One region of the Furfurilactobacillus curtus genome, then DNA from elsewhere that is predicted to be linked to it. Evidence: predicted binding sites of a transcription regulator. Region 1 holds the regulator's gene; the other holds the start of a gene.
The links. The regulator Rex, encoded in region 1, represses fermentation and respiration genes when NADH is low (regulators of the CRP and FNR family bind a similar motif). The targets are predictions, from matches to a motif close to TTGTGAANTANTTCACAA.

Region 1 (3,429 bases):
TCGGTCTCAGTTGCAGCACCGACGTTAATTCGGGCAACCCCACCAGATAACTTAGCTAAACGTTCTTGTAACTTTTCTTTGTCGAAGTCTGAAGTCGTTGCTTCTAACTCAGTTCGAATGTTGGCAACCCGTTCGTCAACGTCGGCCTTGTTACCAGCGCCTTCAACGATCGTCGTGTTATCTTTGGTAACAGTAACTTTACCAGCTTGACCCAACTGTTCGACAGTCGTGTCTTTCAAGTTCAAGCCGAGGTCGTCAGTAATCACAGTACCACCAGTCAAAGCAGCAATATCTTCCAACTGCGCTTTGCGCCGATCACCAAAGCCAGGGGCCTTAACAGCAACGACGTTAAACGTACCACGCATCTTGTTCAAGACTAACGTTGGCAATGCTTCACCAGTAATGTCATCAGCGATGATCAGTAAAGCACGGCCCTGTTCAACAACTGATTGCAGTAATGGCAAAATGTCTTGGATGTTAGCAATCTTCTTATCCGTGATCAAGATGTATGGGTTATCCAAGTCAGCTTCCATCTTGTCATTATCGGTAACCATGTATTGACTCATGTATCCACGGTCAAACTGCATCCCTTCAACTACATCCGAAGTAGTCTCGATCCCCTTAGATTCTTCAATGGTGATAACGCCATCATTGCCAACCTTTTCCATTGCGTCAGCAATCAATTCACCAACTTCTGGATCTGCAGCCGAAATCGAAGCAATCTGAGCAATGTCTGACTTAGTTTTGACGTCGTGGCTCATCTTGTGTAAAGCATCAACGGCTGCATTGGTCGCTTTTTCAATCCCTGTCCGGATCCCAACTGGGTTGGCACCGGCAGTCACATTCTTCATGCCTTCGTTTACGATGGATTGTGTGAGCACCGTAGCAGTTGTCGTCCCGTCACCAGCGATGTCATTAGTCTTAGAAGCAACTTCAGCAACCAACTTTGCACCCATGTTTTCGAAATGGTCAGCCAATTCAACTGCTTTAGCAATCGTTACACCATCATTAGTGATGGTTGGTGAACCATAACTTTGTTCAAGTACAACGTTGCGACCTTTTGGTCCAAGTGTGGTTTTAACCGTGTTCGCTAATTTATCAACCCCAGCAAGCATTGAGCTGCGGGCATCTTCAGAAAACTTTAGATCTTTAGCCATGTGAATTTCCACCTCAACTATTTTTTATTTCGTCTTTATTTACGCAATTTAGGTCGAAAATTATTCAACAATTGCGACAATATCTTTTTCATGGAGAACTAGGTAATCTGCACCGTCATAAGTCACTTGGGTCCCGGCGTACTTGTCAAACATTACTGTGTCGCCTTCCTTAACGGATGGTGCAACAGAGTCACCGTTGTCCAATACACGGCCAGCACCGACAGAGATAACTTTTCCAGTCGTTGGTTTTTCTTGCGCATTACTTGCCAAGACAATACCGCCAACGGTTTGTTCTTCTTCTTCAGAAGCTTGTAAAATAACACGATCTCCTAATGGTTTTAACACGTTAATCCCTCCAATAATTTTCGTTGAAATAAACGCTTTTAGCACTCTTAATGTCTAAGTGCTAACAACAAGGTCTATAATAACCATCCCCGATTCTGAATGCAAGGCTTTTGGTCAAACTTAGTCAAAAAAATTAGCAGCCCCGGACCCACACTGCTAATTGATAGCTGTCAACAAGGCATAAGGATTAAGCTGGGCGATGCTTAAAAAAACGTCAGTCACTTCGCAAAGCAACCGACGTTCATCCTTTTGTATTCAGCTAATAATCACAACTGTTTATCCTTGTTCACCCTCAGTTGGTAGAATCTCAGCATAATGATCAATGAAATAAATGAGTGTCTGTAATTCATTAGTCAAATCAACGTTTTGAACCCGCACTGAGTCAGGTACAGACAAGCGACGTGGCGTAAAGTTCAGAATCCCCTTGATTCCGGCCTTAACCAATTGTTCCGTCACATCCTGTGCTGTACGTTCTGGAACGGTTACGATGGCGATCGAGATTTGCTGATCCTGCAATTGACGGCCCATTTCTGATAATGGATAAATTGGCACACCACTTTGAACTGTGTTTACGATATTGTCGTTAACATCAAAGGCTGCGCTGATACGAACATTGCTGTTTTGATGAAAATTAAAGTTCAATAATGCATGGCCTAAATTCCCCACCCCAACTAATGCAACATTGGTCAATTGATCTTGATTCAGAATCTTTTTAAAGAACTCAATGAGCTTTGCAACATCATAACCGTAGCCTCTTTTGCCGAGGGCACCAAAGTATGAAAAGTCGCGACGAATAGTTGCAGAGTCGACTTTAACCGCCTCCGATAACTGGGTTGAAGAAACGCGGGTCTTATCCGCATCCAATAAAATGTTTAAATAACGGTAATAGATCGGCAGCCGTTTTGCTGTCGCACGTGGAATTCGTTGTTCGGCCACGACGGTTCACTCCTTTTTGTTCGATTAGTATCGCTTGTGAAACTAATGTGTAGACCAATTATAGCATAGGGTCACTTATTGTGAAGTAAATTTCATTCTTTTATCTGTTTCTTTCACAAAGTTTCTTGCCGTTTGGCTTAATAAAATCCTGATTTACCTTGATCTGAAAGCTTTTGAATCGACTGTCTTTTTCCTAAAACTTCGTACTGTTGATATTAATTAAAATCACGAACTTTTATAATCATCGTCATTAATCCTTTACCAACCACTTGTTTCACAAGCTCAATCAGCGCAGCCGCTTGGTAACCCATGCCGCTTCATTGCTCGACATGTTAGAATGGTAGTTATGAAATCGTTTGATGAGTGAAGGAGTTTTCGACTATGTATGTTCTCCAAGTACAAGCAGTCGCACGTCGTTTCGGCGCCGATACCTTATTTGAAAATGTCTCTATGACGGTTGAAGATCACGCACGTGTCGGCTTAGTTGGTCGCAATGGCGCTGGCAAATCAACCTTATTAAAAATGATTGCAGGCTTAAATGAACCTGATGCTGGCACCATCTCCACTGGTAAAGCAGTTACGGTGGGATACCTCCCCCAAGATGCCGGGCTAACTTCAAATAATACTGTCTGGAACGAGATGCTCACTGTATTTAGTTTACAGCGTCAACAAGAACATCGATTACACGAATTAGAAGCGCTGATTGCGGATCCCACAGCAGATCATCAAAGTACGACTTACCACCGTTATTTAAGCGAATATGATCAACTACAACAAAATTTTAGCGACCACAATGGTTATGGCTATCAAGCCCTGATCCGCGGTGTCTTACATGCCTTTCACTTTGATGAAGATACGTATGATCGCAACGTCACGCAATTTTCAGGTGGTCAAAAAACACAGCTAGCCTTAGCAAAGTACTTATTGCAGCAACCAGACTTACTGATTTTAGACGAACCGACCAACCACTTAGATATTCAAACCCTATCTT
Region 2 (3,429 bases), 320 kb from region 1:
TGATCAACGAAGCAGTAAAAATTCACAATTATTAGATATTTTGGACGTTTTACAACAGGTTACCAAAACAGTTTCAGACACATCGAATCCAGAAGCGCTAGTCAACCGGTTAGTCAACTATATTAGGATTGTTGCTTCAACGGGCAAGCTCCATTTTTCTGGGCCCGCTGAAAAGTTAATGATTCAACTGAGTGGTATTGGACAAAAAGCCGGGTTGAACGGTGCATATATGGCTGATTTTTCAGATAAATCATACTTCTATCGGCCATTTGAAAAATATCCACAACACTAAAAATGATCCGCAACCTTGTGAAGGGCAACAATGACTGAGTCGACTCAATTCTATGGGCGATTCATTTAAAAGATGGTCATTGCCTGAATCAAATGAGCTGAATGACAAGTGATCGTATCAATGTGGTTTTTAGTATCACCTAGTTTACAACACTAGATGATGGTGATATCATTTGCTTAGACGTAAACAGCCAATGATCAGCGGAGGATACAGTGATGGCAGATTCTTTTGAACGGTATCATAAGTGGGAACAACATTTAGCTGAAGTGACCTTGCCAAAGTGGGATGAGTTGCCGAAATTTGATCTGTATATGGATCAAGTGGTGGCCTATGTAAACGATACGTTAGGTCCACTGGACGTGGATTCAGTGACCCCCGCAATGATTAATAATTATGTTAAACACAACATCATCTTGGCGCCAGTGAAGAAAAAGTATCAGGTCATGCAGGTCGCGGATATTTTATTGATCGGCTTGCTGAAACCGACGTATGCGATGGACACGATTCGTCAAGGAATGGATCAAGTCACGGCTAGTCTTTTTCCTAAACGAGCCTATGACACATTTATTGACTTGATGTTATCCGGCTTACGTGGTGACTTACCAGAAGCGCCGGCAGATAATTTGAACGATCAGATGATGGTGACGGCTGTTCATGCCATTCTGGATAAAATGAAGTCAGAACAATTGTTGAGTTTGACCAAAGAAATCGTGACACCTAAACCAGTTGAACAGAAGTAAATAAAATTTTGTCATTCATTAATTGATAATTAACAGGGTGGTCTTTTCTTTTGAGAGAAGGCCTTTTTTTAGTTTGTCGTGAATGCCGATTGTGATACAGCTGCTTAAACCAAGGTTACTAGCGAGAGAAAGTTTCTGAATTCACAATTGGAAAATAAACGTTTTTTCGATAAAATAGAAAAATATTTACAACATAGCAAGCGCATTATCATAGAGTTAAGCGCTTACATTTTTCTAGGTATCAAAAACTTGGATCAAAATGCTTGAAAAGTTTTTACAACGTGTTAGACTACTAATTGTGAAAGAGATAACAAACAGACATCAATCTGATGGAGGCAAACAAAGCATGGTTGTAAAAGTTGATAAAAAAGCTGAAAAACAAACCACGAATGTCGCAAACATGATCCAAAAGTTGGTCGATAAGGGCCAAACAGCGCTCGCAAAAATGGATGGCTACGACCAAAAACGCATTGATCATATCGTGCACGAAATGGCAATGGCTGCCTTAGACAAACACATGGAATTGGCCAAACTGGCCGTTGAAGAAACTGGCCGTGGTGTCGTAGAAGATAAAGCAATTAAAAACATTTACGCGTCAGAAAATATCTGGCACAAAATTAAGGATGACAAGACAGTTGGTATTATCCGTGAAGATGATGTAGAAGAGATCACCGAAGTAGCTGAACCACTTGGCGTGATTGCCGGAATCACTCCCGTCACCAACCCAACGTCAACGGTAGTCTTTAAGGCTGAAATCGCCGTGAAGACCCGTAACCCGATCATCTTTGCATTCCACCCACAAGCTCAAAAGAGTTGTGTAGCAGCTGCGACGATTGTTCGAGACGCAGCAATTGCGGCCGGTGCGCCAGAAGGTATGATTCAATGGATCGACGAACCTTCCATTGAAGCAACGGATGCCCTAATTAACAATGATGGCATTGCTTCAACGTTAGCAACTGGTGGTCCTGGCATGGTGAAGGCAGCCTACTCAACTGGGAAGCCAGCTTTAGGCGTTGGCCCTGGTAACGGTCCCGTGTACGTGGAAAAATCAGCTAATATCAAACGGGCGGTTAACGACATTACGTTGTCGAAGACGTTTGATAATGGGATGGTTTGTGCATCCGAAAACTCAGCGGTGATCGATGCAGAAATTTACGACGAAGTAATGGCCGAATTTCAGCGTTTAGGTTCCTTCTTAGTTAAGAAGGCCGATCAAAAAGCCTTAGCTGACGCTATGTTTAATCCAGTGACACATGGTGTTAAGGGGCCAATCGCTGGTAAATCAGCTTATGATATTGCCAAATTAGCTGGTATCAAAGTCCCAGAAAACACGAAGGTTCTATTGGCAGAAATTGATGGTGTCGGTCCAGATTATCCATTGTCAGCTGAAAAGCTATCACCAGTCTTATCCGTCTACAAAGCAGCTTCTCGCGAAGAAGCCTTGAAGCGCTGTGAAGAATTGTTGAACTTTGGTGGCCTTGGCCACACAGCCGGCATTCAGACAGAGGATCAAGATTTGATGACCGAATTTGGCGTTCGCATGAAGGCCAGCCGGGTATTGGTTAACACACCATCAGCTGTTGGTGGGATTGGTAACATTTACAACAACATGATTCCTTCCTTAACATTAGGAACCGGTTCATGGGGTAAGAACGCTGTTTCGCATAACGTGTCATCCTTTGATTTGATCAACGTGAAGACGATTGCGAAACGGAGAAATAATATGCAATGGATTAAGATCCCAAGCAAAGTTTACTTTGAAAAGAATTCCGTTCGCTATCTAACTGATATGGAAGGCATTGAAAAAGTCTTCGTCGTTGCTTCACCTTCGATGGTTAAGAACGGTTATGTGGATATCGTGCGCGATCGGTTGCGTAAACGACCAAATGGCACAGACATTCAAATCGAAGTCTTTGATCAAGTTGAACCAGACCCATCAACGGACACAGTTGATCGTGGGGTTCGGTTAATGAACGAATTTAAGCCAGACACAATCATTGCCATTGGTGGTGGTTCGCCATTGGATGCAGCTAAGAACATGTGGATGTTCTATGAGCACCCAGGTGCTGACTTCTTCGGTGCTAAGCAAAAATACTTGGACATTCGTAAACGGACTTATACGTTTGAAAAGCCAAACAAGGCGAAGTTTGTCGCGATTCCAACCACTTCAGGCACCGGTTCTGAAGTGACCCCATTTGCCGTTATCACGGACTCACAGACCCATGTCAAGTATCCATTAGCTGACTACGCATTGACACCAGATGTTGCCATTGTGGACCCGCAATTCATTATGACGGTACCTAAGAAGACGATTGCCTACTCAGGCTTAGATGTCTTCTGCCACGCCTTAGAATCTTACGTTTCTAGCTTGGCCTCTGACTACACACGGCCATGGTC

Region 2: the regulator Rex is predicted to act here: its motif matches at 1,329-1,346, upstream of adhE (bifunctional acetaldehyde-CoA/alcohol dehydrogenase).

The regions. Positions count from the first base shown of each region.
Region 1 covers NZ_BAAHXU010000001.1:897,816-901,244, forward strand. Annotated here, with positions in the region: gene groL (chaperonin GroEL) at 1-1,157, opposite strand, end outside; gene groES (co-chaperone GroES) at 1,218-1,502, opposite strand; gene ACYQ0Y_RS04555 (redox-sensing transcriptional repressor Rex) at 1,779-2,438, opposite strand; partial or broken gene ACYQ0Y_RS04560 (ATP-binding cassette domain-containing protein) at 2,904-3,344, shown strand.
Region 2 covers NZ_BAAHXU010000001.1:1,220,795-1,224,223, reverse strand. Annotated here, with positions in the region: gene ACYQ0Y_RS05915 (bacteriocin immunity protein) at 1-292, shown strand, start outside; gene ACYQ0Y_RS05910 (DUF1836 domain-containing protein) at 508-1,032, shown strand; gene adhE (bifunctional acetaldehyde-CoA/alcohol dehydrogenase) at 1,379-3,429, shown strand, end outside.